3 regions of the Streptomyces sp. B3I8 genome follow, and region 1 is predicted to be linked to each of the others. Evidence: riboswitches for the same ligand, from Rfam matches in the RefSeq annotation. Region 1 holds a riboswitch; each other region holds the start of a gene.

Region 1 (6,161 bases):
GACCGGCGTTCTCCAGCTTGAGGCCGACCTCCTCGGAGATGACCTCGCCGCCCGTGAGGATGGCGATGTCGCCGAGCATGGCCTTGCGGCGGTCACCGAAGCCCGGGGCCTTGACGGCGACGGACTTGAAGGTGCCACGGATCTTGTTGACGACCAGGGTCGACAGGGCCTCGCCCTCGACGTCCTCGGCGATGATCAGCAGCGGCTTGCCCGACTGCATGACCTTCTCCAGGAGCGGGAGCAGGTCCTTGACCGCGGAGATCTTGGAGTTGGCGATGAGGATGTAGGGGTCCTCGAGCGACGCCTCCATGCGCTCCATGTCGGTCGCGAAGTACGCCGAGATGTAGCCCTTGTCGAAGCGCATGCCCTCGGTGAGCTCGAGCTCCAGACCGAAGGTCTGCGACTCCTCGACCGTGATGACGCCTTCCTTGCCGACCTTGTCCATCGCCTCGGCGATGAGCTCGCCGATCTGGGTGTCGGCGGCGGAGATGGAGGCCGTGGAGGCGATCTGCTCCTTCGTCTCGACCTCCTTGGCCTGGTCGAGCAGGGCGGCGGAGACGGCCTCGACGGCCTTCTCGATACCGCGCTTCAGGGCCATCGGGTTGGCGCCGGCCGCCACGTTGCGCAGGCCCTCGCGGACCAGCGCCTGGGCGAGGACGGTCGCGGTGGTCGTACCGTCACCGGCGACGTCGTCCGTCTTCTTGGCGACTTCCTTGACCAGCTCGGCGCCGATCTTCTCGTACGGGTCCTCGAGCTCGATCTCCTTGGCGATGGAGACACCATCGTTGGTGATCGTGGGGGCGCCCCACTTCTTCTCGAGGACGACGTTTCGGCCCTTGGGGCCGAGCGTCACCTTCACGGCGTCCGCGAGCTGGTTCATGCCGCGCTCGAGGCCGCGCCGCGCCTCCTCGTCGAACGCGATGATCTTGGCCATGTGAAGTGGTCCTCCCGGACTGGGGTGGATTGCTCCGGACCGCGCCCGCGCCCGCGACGGACGGCACCGGCTGGTGGTTCCTTGCCCCACCTCGCCAGGGCCTCACCGACCCGGTCCATAGTTGTCACTCTCACCTTGTGAGTGCTAACGCCAATGATTAGCACTCACCCCCCGAGAGTGCAAGCGCCACCCCGCGGAACCCGGACGGACCGGCGGGCCCGCGGGCGCCCGACGCCGCCCCGGTTCCGGACGGACCGGCGGGCCCGCGGGCGCCCGACGCCGCCCCGGTTCCGGACAGACCGAAGGGCCCGCGGGCACCCGACGGTGCCCACGAGCCCTTCGTTCACGTCGAACTTTCAGTCGGCGCGCGCGTCAGCCGGCAACGCGGACCATGTCCGCCTGCGGCCCCTTCTGACCCTGCGAGATCTCGAACTCGACCCGCTGGCCCTCTTCCAGAGTGCGGTAACCGTCCATCTGGATCGCGCTGTAGTGGACGAACACATCCGCACCACCGTCGACCGCGATGAAGCCGTACCCCTTCTCCGCGTTGAACCACTTGACGGTGCCCTGAGCCATGCCTAACTCCCCTATTACTGGCCCTTGCACGGATCCGCACTTCGCGGATCCGGGTCAGACCTCACCCCCCAACGGTTGGGGGCGTGCGCCGGAACGCGTCGACCGCGGCTGAATGTATCTGTCCAACTGCCGTGTGCAACAGGTCAGTCGGACGAGAAATCTGGGCACGACCGGTCGGGAATGTACGGAGAATTCGCTCGAATTCAGGGCAAGTCGGACCGCACAAAAGGCGCATAGGACGCAAAAGCCCTGCACACTTTGGCTACTTCTTGTCGGAAGCCCGACAAGATTGCCGTCGCCCGGTCTCGGAAATCCGGGGTGCGTTCCCCAATTGTATCGCGCTCAATCATACAGAATTACCCCCTCCGCTTCTCTCGCGGAGGGGGTAATTCGTTCTACGCTGAGTGATCTGCATTACCGAGGGTAAGGGACGCGGAACGTGGACGCCGTCCGGCGCGTCCCGCCCGCCACGCCCGTCTCAGCCGCCGGCGACCGCGGGGATGATCGACACGCCCGCACCCTGCGGCGTCGCCGTGTCGAGCCCCTGCTCGAAGCGGACGTCGTCGTCGTTGACGTACACGTTGACGAAACGGCGCAGCTTGCCCTGGTCGTCCAGGACCCGGGCGGCGATCCCGGTGTGGTTCTTCTCCAGGTCCGCGATGACCTCGCCGAGGGTCGTGCCCTCGGCGTCGACCTCGGCCTTGCCGCCGGTGTAGGTGCGCAGGATGGTGGGGATGCGAACGGTGACGCTCATGGGGGTGATGACCTCCGGTCGGGTGCGAGGGTGCCCGTAGGGGGGCGCTGTGGGGAAGGGGGGACGGCCGGTCCTGCCGCGCGAGGGCCGCGCGGGGGCTACGCGAGCCCCGCCTCCCGGAAGGACTCCAGGGACGGCCGGATCGTCGCGGTGAGCCCCGTGCCCGCCACCGCGTCCAGCGTCTTGAGGCCGTCACCGGTGTTGAGGACGACGGTCGTCAGCGACGGGTCGAGCACACCGGCCTCGATCAGCTTGCGCGTGACGCCGACCGTCACACCGCCGGCGGTCTCCGCGAAGATGCCCTCGGTCCGCGCCAGCAGCCGGATCGCGTCGACGATCGCCTCGTCGTTCACGTCCTCCACCGCACCGCCCGTGCGGCGTGCGATGTCCAGCACGTAGGGGCCGTCGGCCGGGTTGCCGATCGCCAGCGACTTGGCGATCGTGTCCGGCTTCTGCGGCCGTACGACGTCGTGGCCCGCCTTGAACGCGGTCGACACCGGCGAACAGCCCTCCGCCTGGGCGCCGAAGATCTTGTACGGCCGGTCCTCGACGAGCCCGAGCTCGATCAGCTCCCGCAGCCCCTTGTCGATCTTCGTGAGCTGGGAGCCGGAGGCGATGGGCACCACGAGCTGGTCGGGCAGCCGCCAGCCGAGCTGCTCGCAGATCTCGTACGCCAGCGTCTTGGAACCCTCGGCGTAGTACGGCCGCAGGTTGACGTTGACGAAGCCCCAGCCCTCGCCCGCCGGGTCGCCGATCAGCTCGGAGCAGAAACGGTTCACGTCGTCGTAGTTGCCCTCGATGCCGACGAGCTCGCCGCCGTAGATCGCGGCCATGACGACCTTGCCCTGCTCCAGGTCGTGCGGGATGAACACGCAGGAGCGGAAGCCGGCCCGGGCGGCGGCGGCACCCACCGCGCCGGCCAGGTTGCCGGTGGAGGAGCAGGACAGGGTGGTGAAGCCGAAGGCACGGGCGGCCTCGATGGCCTGGGCGACGACGCGGTCCTTGAAGGAGTGCGTCGGGTTGCCGGAGTCGTCCTTGATGTACAGCCCGCCGGTGACGCCGAGTTCACGGGCCAGGTTGTCGGCCTTGACGAGCTTGGTCCAGCCGGGGTTGATGTTCGGCTTCGTCGCCACGTCCGCCGGGACGGGCAGCAGCGGGGCGTACCGCCAGATGTTCGCGGGGCCCGCTTCGATGGTCCGGCGCAGTTCCTCGGTGTCGTGACCCGAGAAGTCGTAGGCGATCTCGAGCGGCCCGAAACATTCCTCGCAGGCGAACACGGGACCGAGCGGCACCCGGTGGCCGCATTCGCGGCAGCTCAGCGCGGCGGCCGGACCGAGATCGACGGACCCGGTGGCGGAAGGGGCGGAGGTGGCAGAAGTGGTGGAGCCGGTGGTGTCTTCGACAGTCTGCACAGCCATGTGAGGCGAGGCCCTTTCTCCTCATCTTCCTCACGACGCATCTCGCCGTGAGACGGATTTGGCACCTTCCCTAGCCGGGAGCCTCGCGGAGTGATCGGGATTGATCAGCGATCTACGAGTGCCGGCTGGAGGGTTGCCGGGGCTTCATCGGGCCGTTTCCCTCTGCCCCTCTGGATGAGCGGTATTCGGTTGTGGTGGCGCCGGTGGCCCCCGGCATGCGACGGCCATCTGCGTTGTTCAAGACTGTAACCGAAGGCCAGGACACTTGGACGAGTCGTCCGTACCGCGAGATGGATCACGAAGGAGCCACCGACCGTGCTGCAGGAAGTCGAGCATTGGCTGAAGGCGCGCTCGTGGTCGGTGGCGGACCGCCCGTTGCAGCAGGTCATGGCCGCCAAGCGGGCCACCGGCCAGTCGGTCAGCGTGGTGCTCCCGGCGCTGGACGAGGAGGCGACCGTCGGCGAGATCGTGGCGACGATCCGCCGCGACCTGGTCCGGCGGGTGCCTCTCGTCGACGAGATCGTGGTCGTCGACTCCGGCTCCACCGACCGCACCGCCGAGGTGGCCGCGGCGGCGGGCGCCCGGGTCGTGCACCGTGACGCGATCCTGCCGCGCATCCCGGCCCTGCCCGGCAAGGGCGAGGTGCTGTGGCGCTCGCTGCTGGTCACGCGCGGCGACCTCGTCTGCTTCGTCGACGCCGATCTGCGCGCGTTCTCCTCCGACTTCGTCACCGGCATCGTCGGCCCGCTGCTGACCGACCCCGACGTGCACCTGGTCAAGGCGATGTACGACCGCCCGCTCGCCGGAGCCGCCGGACAGGGCGGCCGGGTCACCGAGCTGATGGCCCGGCCACTGCTCAACATGCACTGGCCGCTGCTGGCCGGCTTCGTCCAGCCGCTCGGCGGCGAGTACGCGGCCCGCCGCTCGCTGCTCGAACGGCTCCCGTTCCCGGTCGGCTACGGCGTCGAGCTCGGCATGCTGGTCGACGCGTTGCACACCGTCGGCCTCGACGCGCTCGCCCAGGTCGACGTCGGCGTACGCCACCACCGCCACCAGGACGGGCAGGCACTGGGCCGCATGGCCGCCGCGATCTACCGCACCGCCCAGCTCCGTCTGGCCCGCGGCCACCTTCTGCGCCCCGCCCTCACCCAGTTCGAACGCGGCCCGCAGGGCTTCGAGCCGCGCACCCATCCGGTGGACACGGAGGAGCGCCCGCCGATGACCGAGATCGCGGAGTACGCGGCGGGGAAGGTGGCGTAGGGGGAGGGCGGGGCATGGGCCGGCCGCTTACACCCGTTGTATGCACAGGTCGTGTGACGGAATCGGTGCGGTGAGGTGTCCGTGCACGTTTGAGGGTTCGGGGGCCGGGCTAGGTTGAGGCGTATGGCTTCAAGGTTCGGTGCTGCTCAGGTGCTGGTCGCCTCCAATCGGGGGCCCGTCTCGTACGCCGTGCGGGAGGACGGTTCGCTGCACGCCAGGCGGGGCGGTGGCGGGCTGGTCTCCGGGCTGTCGGCCATCGGGCCGGACGCGGGCGCGCTGTGGGTGTGCTCGGCGCTGGGCGACGGTGACCGCGAGGCGGTGCGGCGCGGGGTCGGCGAGGACGGCGTACGGATGCTGGACGTGCCGGCCGACGTGCACGCGGACGCCTACAACGGCATCGCCAACTCCGTGCTCTGGTTCGTGCACCACATGCTGTACCAGACCCCGTTGGAACCCGTGTTCGATCGGGAGTTCCGGCGCCAGTGGGCCTCGTACGAGACCTACAACCGGGCCTTCGCCGAGGCGCTCGCCGAGGAGGCGGCCGAGGGCGCGGTCGTGATGGTCCAGGACTACCACCTGACCCTGGTCCCGGGAATGCTCCGGGAACTCCGCCCCGACCTGCGGATCGGGCACTTCTCGCACACCCCCTGGGCGCCCGTCGACTACTTCCGGATGCTCCCCGACGACATCGCCGAGCAGGTGCTGCGCGGCATGCTCGGCGCCGACCGGCTCGGCTTCCTCACCCACCGCTGGGCGGACGCCTTCACCGCGTGCGCGGACGCGGTGGCCGGCGGGCTCGGCGACACCCGGATCGGGGTGCACGGGCTCGGCGCGGACGCCGACTTCCTGCGCGCCCGCTCGCACGAGGACGACGTGGCGGAGCGGATGACGGCGCTGCGCGAGGAGATCGGCCCGGACCGCAGGACGATCGTCCGGGTCGACCGGACCGAACTGTCGAAGAACATCGTGCGCGGACTGCGCGCCTACGAGGAACTGCTCGCCTCGCGGCCCGAGTGGCGCGAGCGGGTGGTGCACGTGGCGTTCGCCTACCCCTCCCGGCAGGACCTCGCGGTGTACCGGGAGTACACCGACGAGGTGCGGCGGGTGGCCGAGTCGATCAACGCCCGGTACGGCACGGACGGCTGGACACCGGTCCTGATGCATGTCGAGGACGACTTCGCACGGTCGCTCGCGGCCTACCGGCTGGCCGATGTGGCGC
Region 2 (6,161 bases), 1.4 Mb from region 1:
CTGTACGGGAGCCCCGCAGCGGGCTCCCTGACCGCGGGTACCCGCTCCGCTCAGGAGCCGGCGCCCGGCCTGTCCACGAGTTCCACCTGATCCACGGCGTTGCACCAACGGCAGCGCACCGACTCGATGGTCTCACTGACCACCTCGCGCTCCTCGACCTTCGGCGTGCCGGACAGATCCAGGTGGACGTACTCGACCGCCCTGGAAGAGCGGGTCACGTCGAAACGCGTGAGGTTGCCGCACAGTGTGCAGCGCCACCGGGTCGTCTCGGTCGGCAGGGGAACCGTCATCGTGGCTGCTGCTCCTTCTTCCGGTCTCCGTGATGCCCCAGTTTCCCTGGTGCGTATGGGTCGTAACCCTACGGCCTGCACGGGACCCCCCGCCGATGTGTCCGCCGCGGCGAGGCACTCCGCCCCGTTCCACCCGGTACGTCATGCTTCGTCGCATGATCCGCGACAGGACCGCGTCGGCCGTACGGGCACTGCGACGGCAGCCGGCACCGGTGACGTACGGGCTGATCGCCGTGTGCTTCGTGCTCTTCATGCTGAGTCCCGCCTCGGGGTTCGACCCGGGGTACGGCACCGGCGACCGGCTGCTGCTGGCCCAGCAGACGTACTTCGCCCGCTGGGGGGTGATCCCGGTGGAGCTGTTCGGCGGCTCCGCGCGGGCGACGCTCTCCCCGGTCACCGCCCTGTTCGTGCACGGAACCTGGGTGCACCTGCTGGGCAACATGCTGTTCCTCCACGTCTTCGGCGCGATGGCCGAGGAACGGCTCGGGCACGTGGAGTTCGCCCTGTTCTACCTGGGGTGCGGCGCGCTGGCGCTGCTCGGTTACGCGGCGGCGCGGGCCGGCTCCGCGCAGTCCCTGGTGGGTGCCTCCGGGGCGATCTCCGCGGTCCTCGGGGCGTTCCTGTTCCTGTTTCCCCGGGCGCGGGTGACCAGCATCTTCCCGTTCCTGTTCTTCCTGCCGCTGCGCTTCCCGGCCTGGGTGGTGCTGCCGTTCTGGGCGGCCCTGCAGTGGCTGGCGGCGGGCCGGGAGGGCCAGGGCCCGGGCGTGGCCTACCTGGCACACGTGGTGGGGTTCGCGCTGGGCTTCGGGTACGCGTGGGTGCGCTACGGGCCCATGGCTACAGTGAGGGACACAAGCCCGGCCCCCGAGGGAGAGAACCAGCCGTGATCACCGCGATCGTGCTCATCAAGACCAGCGTGGACCGGATCCCCGAGATCGCCGAGTCGATCGCCGCGCTGGACTCCGTCAGCGAGGTGTTCTCCGTGACCGGGACGTACGACCTGATCGCGATGGTCCGCGTGAAGGCGCACGACGAGCTGGCGGACGTCATCCCCGGCCGGATCAGCAAGATCCCCGGCGTCGAGGGCACCGACACGCACGTCGCGTTCCGCACGTACTCGCAGCACGACCTGGAGGCGGCGTTCTCCATCGGGCTGGAGTCGTAGGAACTCCAGCCCGCGGACCTCGGGCGTCGGCCTCTCCGGGCAGCCGGTCAGACCGCCGGGACGCAGCGGCCGTCCTGCGTGCGGTACTCCCACTTCGCGCCCTCGCGCACCAGTTCCCGTACCGCCAGGACGAAGCGGTCGACGTGCTCGTCGGGCGTGCCCGCGCCGAAGCTCACGCGGATCGCGTTGAGGGACTTCTCGCCGGGCGCCGCCTCCGGCGCCCCGCACTCGCCCTGGGACTCCGGGTCGCCGCCGAGCAGGGTGCGCACCAGCGGGTGGGCGCAGAACAGGCCGTCGCGGACGCCGATGCCGTACTCGGCGGAGAGCGCGGCGGCGAAGTGCGAGCTGTTCCAGCCCTCGACGACGAAGGACAGCACGCCCACGCGGGGCGCGGCGTCGCCGAACAGGGAGAGGATCCGCACCTCGGGCACGTCGGCGAGGCCCGCGCGGACCCGGTCGATCAGATGGATCTCACGGGCGACCAGGGTGTCCCAGCCGGCCTCGGTGAGCGCCTTGCAGGCGGAGGCGACGGCGTGGGCGCCGATCACGTTGGGCGAGCCGGCCTCGTGCCGGGCGGCGCCCTCGTGCCACTCCACGTCGACGCCGCCGTCGGCGCGCCGGGTGACCCTGCGGCTGGCGCCGCCGCCCGCGAGGTAGGGCTCGGCGGCGGTCAGCCAGTCGGCGCGGCCCGCCAGGACGCCGGAGCCGAAGGGGGCGTACAGCTTGTGCCCGGAGAAGGCGACCCAGTCGACGTCCAGGTCCTGCACGGAGACGGGGTGGTGCGGGGCGAGCTGGGCGGCGTCCAGGACGACACGGGCGCCGTGCGCGTGCGCGGCGGCCGCCAGTTCGCGTACGGGCCACAGCTCGCCGGTGACGTTGGAGGCGCCGGTGACACAGACCAGGGCCGGGGCGTGGATGTCGCGGGCGGCGAGGGCGCGCTCCAGGGTGTCGACGGCGTCGCCCGGGGTGCGGGGGGCGTCCAGGCAGGTCACGCGGGCGTCGCGCCAGGGCAGCAGGGACGCGTGGTGCTCGGTCTCGAAGACGAACACCTCGCAGCCTGCGGGCAGCGCGGCGGCGAGGAGGTTGAGCGAGTCGGTGGTGGACCGGGTGAAGACGACCTGGTCGTCCGCGCGGCAGTCGAGGAACTCCCCGACGGTACGGCGGGCGTTCTCGAACAGGTCGGTGGAGAGCTGCGAGAGGTAACCGGCGCCGCGGTGGACGCTGCCGTAGTACGGGGCGTACGCGGCGACGTCGTCCCAGACGCGCTGCAGGGCGGGGGCGCTCGCCGCGTAGTCCAGGGCGGCGTAGGTGACTTCGCCGCCGGTGACGAGGGGGACGGTGACGTCGCGGCCGAGGACGGGGAGGGGGGCGGGGGCGTCGGCGGAGGTGGTGGAGACGGTGGTGGCGGGGGTGACGGCGGTGGCGGACATCGGTGAACTCCCGTGGAAGCAGCCGGAATCACCACGCGGGCAGGGGCGGCCGACGGCCGGCGCTCGCGCGTGGGTGAGGGGGGGAACGAGAAGGGTGTGCGGAGGCGGGGCTCTGCGGCCCTATCGCATTCGCTTGCTCACGGGGGCTCCTCGAGGACCAGGACCCCTGGGGTTTCGAGGGGTCCGCGCTTGCCGCGGACCTTGTGGCGCGCGGCCTGGTCTTCACCCGGGGCACCCCGCCACGGACGGAGGGTTGCCGGACAGTCGGCCGGGGCCTCATGACTGTCACTCATGACCTGCACACGACGCTACGGGACCGTGCGGCTCCGCCGCAACCCGTCCCACATCCCGATACGCGGGGGTGCGCCCAGGCGCGTTCTCGCCCCCGCCGCACCTGCCCCGGGGGGCGGAACCCCGTGCCGGGGTCCGAGGGGCGCAGCCCTTTGGAGGGACGGGACGGGCAGGGGCGGCGGGGGCGGGAGGCCGCACACCGGAGGGCCCCGCACCCCCGAACGGCACCGCTACGCGCGGCGCGTGGCCGTGACCCAGCGCGAGAGGGTCTCCCGCGCCGCCCCGCTGTCGATGGACTCCGCCGCCCGCGCCATCCCGTCGCGGATCCGGTCCACCAGTGGCCCGTCCTCCCCCCGCAACGCCACCACCGCCGCCGCCGAGTTCAACAGCACCGCATCCCGCACCGGCCCCGTCTCCCCCTCCAGCAGCCGCCGCGCGACCTCCGCGTTGTAGGAGGGGTCACCACCGCGCAGCGCCTCCACCGGCACCAGCGGGATGCCGACCGACCGCGGGTCGAACGCCTCCTCCGTCACCTTGCCGTCCCGCACCACCCACACCCGTGACGTGGACGTCGTCGTCAGCTCGTCGAGCCCGTCGTCGCCGCGGAAGACCAGCGAGGAGTTGCCGCGCTCGGCGAAGACCCCGGCGATGATCGGCGCGACCCGCGCGTCGGCGACGCCGATCGCCTGGGCCCGTACCTTCGCCGGGTTGGTCAGCGGCCCGAGGAAGTTGAACGTCGTCCGGATGCCGAGCTGCCCGCGCGCCGCGGCCACGTGCCGCAGCGCCGGGTGGAACCTCGCCGCGAAGCAGAAGGTGATCCCGGCCTCCTCGGCGACCTCCACCACCCGCTGCGGGGTGAGGTTGAGGTCGACGCCGAGCTTCTCCAGGACGTCGGAGGCCCCGGACGCCGAGGAGGCCGCCCGGTTGCCGTGCTTGACGACCTTCGCGCCGGTCCCGGCGACGACGATCGCGGACATCGTGGAGATGTTGACGGTCTTGGCGCCGTCCCCGCCCGTGCCGACGATGTCGACGGTGTCTCCGGGGATGTCGATGACGTGGGCGTGCGCGTACATCGCGCGCACGAACCCGGTGATCTCCTCGACCGTCTCGCCCTTGGCACGCAGCGCCACCGCGAAGCCGGCGATCTGCGCGTCGGTCGCCTCGCCGCGCATGATGAGGTCCATCGCCCAGGCGGTGTCGTCCGCGGACAGGTCACGCCCGTCGAGCAGGCCGTTGAGGAGGGCGGGCCAGGAGCGGCCCGCCGCGGTGTCGCCTCCAGCGGGGGTCACAGCAGTCATACGCCGCTCCTGGGTCGTCGCAAGGGGTGTTCCGGCACGTCGGCACGGCAGTGCCGGGCGGTCTCCACCCTATCCAGCCCCGCGCACGGGGAAGGGCCCCGTCCGATGTTCGGACGGGGCCCTCCTCGCCGTGGCGTGGCGACAGTGGGTGATCAGTGGTGGCCGTGGCCGCTGGTGATCTCCTTGTACTCCTCGACGGTGGGCTTGGGGATCTGGTTGTGCTCCCCGTAGTACGCCTCGCTCAGCTTGGCGCGGAGCTTCTGCGGGCCCTTGATCTTGCGCTCGACACCGTTCTCGTCGACCGTCGGGCCGAGCTCGAGCGGGCTGTACTGGTCGTGCGCCGTGAGGGTGTGCAGCTGCTCCTGGCTGAGCGGCTCGTGCACCTCGATGAACTCACCGTGCGGCAGGCGCTTGATGATGCCGGACTCGCGCCCGTGCAGCACCTTCTCCTTGTCGCGGCGCTGGAGGCCGAGGCAGATCCGCTTGGTGACGACGAACGCGATCACCGGGGCGACGAAGAACGCGATCCGGACGAACCAGGTGATGGCGTTGATCGACAGGCTGAAGTGCGTGGCGAACAGGTCGTTGCCGCCGCCGATCAGCAGGACGGTGTACCACGTCATCCAGGCGACACCGAACGCGGTCCGGGTCGGGGCGTTGCGCGGGCGGTCCAGGATGTGGTGCTCGCGCTTGTCGCCGGTGACCCAGGACTCGATGAACGGGTAGACCGCGATGGCGACCAGGACCAGCGGGAAGATCATCAGCGGGACGAACACGCCCAGGACGAGCGTGTGGCCCCAGAGGTTGATCTCCCAGCCGGGCATGACACGGATCAGGCCCTCGGAGAAGCCCATGTACCAGTCGGGCTGGGCGCCGGTGGAGACCTGGTCCGGCCGGTAGGGGCCGATCGCCCAGATCGGGTTGATCTGCGCGATCGCCGCGACGGCCGCGATGACGCCGAAGACCAGGAAGAAGAAGCCCCCGGCCTTGGCCATGTACACCGGCAGCAGCGGCATGCCGACGACGTTGTTGTTGGTCTTTCCGGGACCCGCGTACTGCGTGTGCTTGTGGTAGAAGACCAGAATCAGGTGCGCCACCATCAGGCCGAGCATGATGCCCGGCAGCAGCAGGATGTGGATCGAGTAGAACCGGGCCACGAAGTCGCCGCCCGGGAACTCGCCGCCGAAGAGGAAGAACGACAGGTACGTGCCGACGATCGGCACGGACAGGATCGCGCCCTCCATGAAGCGGACACCGGTGCCGGAGAGCAGGTCGTCCGGGAGCGAGTAGCCGGTGAAACCGGTGAACATGCCCAGGACGAACAGCAGGAAGCCGAACAGCCAGTTGACCTCGCGCGGCTTGCGGAACGCGCCGGTGAAGAAGACGCGCATCATGTGCACGAACATGCCGGCGAGGAAGATCAGCGCCGCCCAGTGGTGAATCTGTCGGATCAGCAGACCACCGCGCACCTCGAAAGAGATGTGCATGGTGGAGTTGAACGCCTCCGACATCAGCTGGCCCTGCAACGGCACGTAAGTGCCGTGGTACTGGACCTCGTTCATCGACGGGTGGAAGAACAGCGTCAGGTACACACCGGTCAGGATGATGATGATGAAGCTGTACATGCAGACTTCACCGAGCATGAACGACCAGTGGTCCGGGAAGATCTTGCGCATGTTGGACTTGG
Region 3 (6,161 bases), 1.3 Mb from region 1:
CGAACATGCGAGCGGCATAGGCTCAGGTGAGCCGCGGGCGTTCGGTCTCTCGGGGGACGGACGAGTCGGGCGCTCTACGATTCCGGTGACACGTGGCCGACGACCGGTGGATTCGCCCCGGTCACGGGGGATCGCGCTTGCGCAGAGCGTCGGTGTTCCCGCCGGGCCGGGAGTGGGTCCGGCTCAGGAGCCGCCGCGCTCGCGGGGGATCTTCTGACCGGCCTCGACCGCCACCGGCAGCCGGTTCTCGGCCGGGGGCAGCGGGCAGGTGGCCAGGTCCGTGTAGGCGCACGGCAGATTGGCGGCCCGGTTGAAGTCCAGGACGACCGTGCCGTCGGCGGCGGGCGGATCGAGGGTCAGGGACCGGTTGGCGGCGTAGGTGGTGACACCCGAGGTCGCGTCGGTGAACAGCACCAGTAGCCGGCCCGCCCCGTGGCCGGGGAAAGCGGTCAGCGACAGCGGGCGCCCGTCCAGCTCGAACTCGACCCTGCCCGGGGCGTCGTAGACATGCTCGAGGCCCTCGACGGCGGCGCCCACGGTGGTCGGCCGCGGAGTGTCGAACGGGACGTAGCGGCCCGTCACGGCCCAGCGTGGGTCGGGGGCGTAGGCGGGCGTCCCGGCGAAGGCCGTGCGCAGCGGGGCGTCCGGGTGCCGGGGGCGCACGATGTCCTGGCCGCCGCGCCTGGCGACCTCGATGACGGCGTCCTTCCAGACGGCGTCCACGCCGCCGCGCTCGGGAAGCACGCCGAAGCGGTGCTCGCCGCTCACCGGCGCCCCGTCGACGACGAGTTCCTCGCCCTCGTCGAGGTCCACGACGACGCCCCCGGGGCCGGTGCGCCACGCGCCGGGCGCGTCCGGGAAGCGTTGGGGCCGGTCGTCGAGCCAGTGCAGACCGGTGATCGCCAGGAACCCGTGCGGGGCGGCGAGCCGGGCCTCTTTGGCGCGGTGCCACTCCAGCCAGCTCTTGGTGAAGGCGTGGAGGTCAGTGGTGGCGGCCTCGGTGGTCATGGGCGATCTCCCTCGTGTCGGGGTGCCTTCGGGCAGGGGATGCGGGGCCGGGCTGCCGGGCCGACGCGCGTACCCGGCGGGCACGTTCGCCGCCGCGTCACCGGGTGCGCCGGCGGTCGGCTTCCACGGGCGTCGGCCGAACCCGCGTTCCGGTGGCGCGGGGCGGCTTCTTGTCGGTCATGCGGACGAGGTCATGCGGATGAGGTCTTGCGGACGAGGTCATGCGGACGAGGTCATGCGGGGACGCCGATCGGCCCGCGACAGGGAAGGGTTCGGCGCCGGGCCGCGGGGTGGGCGTCGTTGCCCTCGAGCTCGACGGCGAGGTGCGGGGCGGGGCCGGACAGGGGAATTCCTTCCGGAGGACACGACGACTCGCGGCCACGGGGCCACGACGAGACGGCCGGCGGGAGCGGCCGGCAGAGGTCAGACGTGTGCGGAAGGACAGACGGCGGAGGAGGTGCGGCAGTAGTCGACGTGCCGCCGGGTGATCAGCCGCGCACCGGTGCACGCACCGTGCGGTGCCGTACCCAGTACGCGCATCACAGCCTCCACCCGTCAACGGCTCTCCTTTTCAACGTAAGTCGTCCGCCCCCGTGAATGTCAAGGCCGACGGCGTCCGCGATGCGGGACGGGAGGGCCCTCTTGACGCCGGTGTCGGCGGGATCGACACTCGCTGGGGCAATCCCAGTGAACGGGTAGGGAACGTAGGGTCGTCCGGGCGGGCGGCGCACGCGGCCTGCCGGCCGGTCCAGTCGGCGGACCGGCGTTGACATCCGTTCGGGCATTTGTCTTTACTACGGCCCCAGAACGGTCATGAGCGTCAGCGACAAGCCCTGGCTTGCTGACCGGCAACCCTCCCACCGCGGTGGGGTGCCCCAGGTGAAGACCCGACCGAAGAGTTTCGGTAAGCGCGAGGCCCACAGGGCCGGAACGGTGACGGTGACGCCATGAACGCAGCTCCCAGGACGGCCACGCGCCGCCCACAGGGCTGCGTGGAGCCGTACCCGAACCCGCTCGTCGCCGATCGCGCGGTCGACCTGCTCCGTGTGAACAGCGCACTGTGTACCGCACCGGGCCGTGCCCGCTGTCGGGGCTGACCTCTTTCCGCAGCGCCCGAAGCCCGCACGCCGCCGCAGCCCCGCATTCCCCGACGAACGCCGCCCGTGCGGTGTGCCGTTGTCCTCCCCGCCCCCGGTTCCCCGCGGCCGCATCCGCCGACGCATGCCGCCGCGCCGTCCGGGGTGTCCGAACCTGCCGGAGCCCACCATGAGTGAACCCCCTGGCGCCACCGTCACGCTCACGCCGTCACCCACCGCCGACGAACCGCCGCCACCGCTCGTCGCACAGCGGGTCCTGCCGCTGCGGCGCCCCGGGCGCTGGATCGCCACCGCGGTCGTACTCGTCCTGGCCGCCCAGTTCGTGCACGGACTGGTGACCAACCCCTTCTACCAGTGGGACCGCTGGAGCTACTGGTTCCTGCGCCCCACCCTCCTCGACGGCCTCGTGATCACCCTCGAAGTCACCGCCTACAGCGCGGTGCTGGGCCTGATCGGCGGCGTCGTGCTCGCCCTGGCACGACTGTCCAGGAGCCCCGTGCTGCGCGCGGTGAGCTGGACCTACGTCTGGGTGCTGCGCTCCGTCCCGCTCATCGTGGTGCTGATCTTCCTCTACAACTTCAGCGCCCTGTACAAGACGCTGAGCATCGGCATCCCCTTCGGCCCGGCCTTCTTCTCCTTCGACGAATCGAGACTGGCCACCGACATGGTCGTCGCCGTCGTCGGCCTCAGCCTCAACGAGGCCGCCTACGCGGCCGAGGTCGTCCGCGGCGGCATCCTCTCCGTCGACCAGGGCCAGCACGAGGCGGCGGCGGCGCTCGGCCTGCCCAAGGGCTACCAGTTCCGCAGGATCGTCTTTCCGCAGGCGCTGCGCTCCATCGTCCCGAACTACGTCAATCAGCTGATCGGCCTGATCAAGGGCACCTCGCTGGTCTTCTATGTGTCCCTGCTCGACCTGTTCGGCTCCGCACAGACCATGGGTGCCACCTACCCCGGCGACATCGTGCCGCTGCTGCTGGTCGTCACCGTCTGGTACCTGATCCTGACCAGCGCCGTCTCCGTCGTCCAGTTCTACGTCGAGCGGCACTACGCCCGCGGCGCCACCCGCGGCCTGCCGCCGACACCGCTGCAGAAGCTGCGCACCGGTCTCACCGGCCTGCGGGCCCGCATCCGCGAGGAGGCCGCCGTATGACCGCCAGGACGCTCGAGCCCCTGGCCGGGGGCGGGGCCGCCACCGTCGAGGTGCACGACGTGCACAAGTGGTACGGCACCCACCGGGTACTGGCCGGCGTCGACCTGACCGTCCGCCCCGGCGAGGTCACCGTCGTCCTCGGCCCCTCCGGCTCCGGCAAGTCCACCCTGCTGCGGGTCATCAACCACCTGGAGAAGCCCGAGATCGGCCACGTCAGCATCAACGGCGAGCTGATCGGCGTGAAGCGGCACGGCGACCGGCTCAAGGAACTGAGCGAGCGGGCCATCCTCGTCCAGCGCGCCCGGATCGGCTTCGTCTTCCAGAACTTCAACCTCTTCCCGCACCTGACCGTCCTCGACAACGTCGCCGCCGCCCCGGTCGCCACCGGCAGGCTGGGCAGGCCCGAGGCCCGGGAGCTCGCCCGCGAGCTGCTCGGCCGGGTCGGGCTCGGCGACAGGACCGGCGCCTACCCGCGCCGGCTCTCCGGCGGCCAGCAGCAGCGCGTCGCCATCGCCCGCGCTCTCGCCCTGCGCCCCGGCGTCATCCTCTTCGACGAGCCGACGTCCGCCCTGGACCCCGAGCTCGTCGGCGAAGTCCTCGCCGTCATCAAGGACCTGGCGACCAGCGGTACGACCCTTGTCATCGTCACCCACGAGATCGGGTTCGCCCGCGAGATCGCCGACCAGGTCGTCTTCCTCGACGGCGGAAGGATCGTCGAGCAGGGCCCGCCCTCCGAGGTCCTCGACAACCCGCGGCACGAGCGGACCAGGGACTTCCTCGCCAGGGTCCTCTGAACCCCGTACCTCCTCCAGACCTTCCCCACGCCACCCTCCTCACCTCCAGCGACAAGGAACGGCCATGCCCACGCAGTTCACCCGACGCAGCCTGATACGCGGCATCACCGCGGCGACCGCCGTCGCCTCCCTGGCCACCGGGCTCGCCGCATGCGGTGGCGACAGCGACGCGGCCACCTCCACCGACACCGCCTCGTCCGGCGAGGTCGTCATCGGGAAGGTCTCCAACGGCGCGGCCGAACAGACCTCCCTCGAGGTCACCGAAGTCAAGTCCATCAGCGCCGAACTGCCCGCCGCGGTCAGGAAGAGCGGCAAGCTGGAGATCGGCATCGGCGCCCTGCCGTCCGGCTTCCCGCCGCTGGCCTACGTGGGCAGCGACCAGAAGACGCTCACCGGCGCCGAGCCCGACTTCGGCCGCCTGGTCGCCGCGGTCCTGGGCCTGCGGCCCGAGGTGAAGAACCTCACCTGGGAGAACATGTTCGTCGGCATCGACAGCGGCAAGGTCGACGTGGCCTTCTCCAACGTCACCGACACCGAGGAGCGCAAGAAGAAGTACGAGTTCGCCTCCTACCGGCAGGACAACCTCGCCTTCACCGTGCCGAAGAAGAGCACCTGGAACTTCGACAACGACTACGAGAACCTCGCCGGCAAGACCGTCGCCGTCAGCTCCGGCACCAACCAGGAGAAGATCCTCCTGGAGTGGAAGGCGAAGCTGGCCAAGGAGGGCAAGAAGCTCACCGTCAAGTACTTCCAGACCGCCAACAGCGTCTACCTGGCCCTGGCCGGCGGCAGGATCGACGCGTACCTCGGGCCCAACCCCGGTATCGCCTACCACAACCGTCAGGTCGCGAACACGCCGGACGCCACCCGCACCGCCGGCACCTACTCCGGTGCCGGCGCGCACCTGCAGGGCCTCATCGCGGCCACCGCCAAGAAGGGCAGCGGCCTGGCGAAGCCGCTCGCCGACGCCATCGACCACCTGATCGAGAACGGCCAGTACGCCAAGTGGCTCAAGGCGTACAACCTCTCCAACGAGGCCGTCACCACGTCCGAGGTCAACCCGCCCGGACTGCCGCTCGACAACTCCTGACCCGGGCGTGCCGGGAACTCCACCGCCGCCTCGCGGTGGAGTCCCACGCGCCGCACACCCGCGCCCAGCACCCGCGCCCGACACCCGCGCAGAACACCCGAGTCGAACACCGGAGACCGTCACACCATGTCCGTCATCGCCCTCGACGCCGGCTCCTCGCACCCTCTGGACAACCCCGCCTGGGCCGCGCTCACCGGCCCGCACGCCCGCTTCGCCGAGCGCGTCGGCCGGGCCGTCCGGTACCAGCAGGACGTGTCCCCCTTCCACGCCGTCGCAGGCGACAACGACCCGCGCGCCTGGGCCGACCTCGCCGCACTCGTCGGCCCCGGCGGTACCGCCGCGGTGCGGGGCGTCACCGAGGTCCCCGAGGGGTGGGAGGTCGTCCACACCGGGCACGGCGTCCAGCTCGTGGACACCTCCCTGCGTGCCGAACCCGACCCCGAGGCCGTACGGCTCGGCCCCGCCGACGTGCCCGAGATCCTCGACCTGGTCGCCCGCACCGAGCCGGGCCCCTACCTGCCCCGCACCGTCGAACTGGGCACCTACCTCGGCATCCGGCACCGGGGCCGCCTCGTCGCCCTGGCCGGCGAGCGGCTGCACCCGCCCGGCTGGACGGAGATCAGCGCCGTGTGCACCGACCCCGAGCACCGCGGCCGGGGCCTGGCCACCCGTCTGGTCCGCGCGGTCGCCGCCGGCATCAAGGAGCGCGGCGAACGCCCCTTCCTGCACGCCGCGGCCACCAACGCGAACGCCATCCGGCTGTACGAGTCGATCGGCTTCACCCTGCGCTGCCGCACGGTCTTCTCGCTCCTGCGGCACACGGGGGCCGCTGCCCTGGAGGAGACCGCGTAGGGGGAGCGGCACATGACACGTGTACTCCGTGCCCTCCGCCCTTCACCCTCCCCGCCCGACGGGGCGGGGAGGGTGAAGGCGCTCGCCCGGGGGAGACTCGGTGTCTCCCCCGGCGGCCTCGCGCGAGACCGACAGCCTCTTCGCGTGCCGGACGGCGTCGGCTCACATGG

The links. Region 1 has a riboswitch for S-adenosylmethionine ahead of thrC (threonine synthase). Riboswitches for the same ligand answer to the same signal wherever they lie in the genome.
Region 2: it holds a riboswitch for S-adenosylmethionine, as region 1 does, so the genes downstream of both, QFZ64_RS09945 (aminotransferase class V-fold PLP-dependent enzyme) here and thrC (threonine synthase) in region 1, are expected to answer to the same signal.
Region 3: it holds a riboswitch for S-adenosylmethionine, as region 1 does, so the genes downstream of both, QFZ64_RS10755 (amino acid ABC transporter permease) here and thrC (threonine synthase) in region 1, are expected to answer to the same signal.

The regions. Positions count from the first base shown of each region.
Region 1 covers NZ_JAUSYN010000002.1:3,171,312-3,177,472, forward strand. The annotation lists gene groL (chaperonin GroEL) at 1-934, opposite strand, end outside; gene QFZ64_RS16070 (cold-shock protein) at 1,307-1,510, opposite strand; gene QFZ64_RS16075 (MoaD/ThiS family protein) at 1,989-2,264, opposite strand; gene thrC (threonine synthase) at 2,363-3,682, opposite strand; SAM riboswitch class I at 3,701-3,863, opposite strand; gene QFZ64_RS16085 (glucosyl-3-phosphoglycerate synthase) at 3,998-4,942, shown strand; gene QFZ64_RS16090 (trehalose-6-phosphate synthase) at 5,066-6,161, shown strand, end outside.
Region 2 covers NZ_JAUSYN010000002.1:1,725,733-1,731,893, forward strand. The annotation lists gene QFZ64_RS09930 (hypothetical protein) at 51-290, opposite strand; gene QFZ64_RS09935 (rhomboid family intramembrane serine protease) at 446-1,177, shown strand; gene QFZ64_RS09940 (Lrp/AsnC family transcriptional regulator) at 1,174-1,455, shown strand; gene QFZ64_RS09945 (aminotransferase class V-fold PLP-dependent enzyme) at 1,503-2,885, opposite strand; SAM riboswitch class IV at 3,066-3,182, opposite strand; gene trpD (anthranilate phosphoribosyltransferase) at 3,407-4,474, opposite strand; gene QFZ64_RS09955 (cytochrome bc complex cytochrome b subunit) at 4,627-6,161, opposite strand, start outside.
Region 3 covers NZ_JAUSYN010000002.1:1,913,845-1,920,005, reverse strand. The annotation lists gene QFZ64_RS10760 (DUF1684 domain-containing protein) at 184-1,008, opposite strand; SAM riboswitch class IV at 1,818-1,925, shown strand; gene QFZ64_RS10755 (amino acid ABC transporter permease) at 2,275-3,255, shown strand; gene QFZ64_RS10750 (amino acid ABC transporter ATP-binding protein) at 3,252-4,049, shown strand; gene QFZ64_RS10745 (ABC transporter substrate-binding protein) at 4,114-5,139, shown strand; gene QFZ64_RS10740 (GNAT family N-acetyltransferase) at 5,266-5,991, shown strand; gene QFZ64_RS10735 (phospholipase C) at 6,154-6,161, opposite strand, start outside.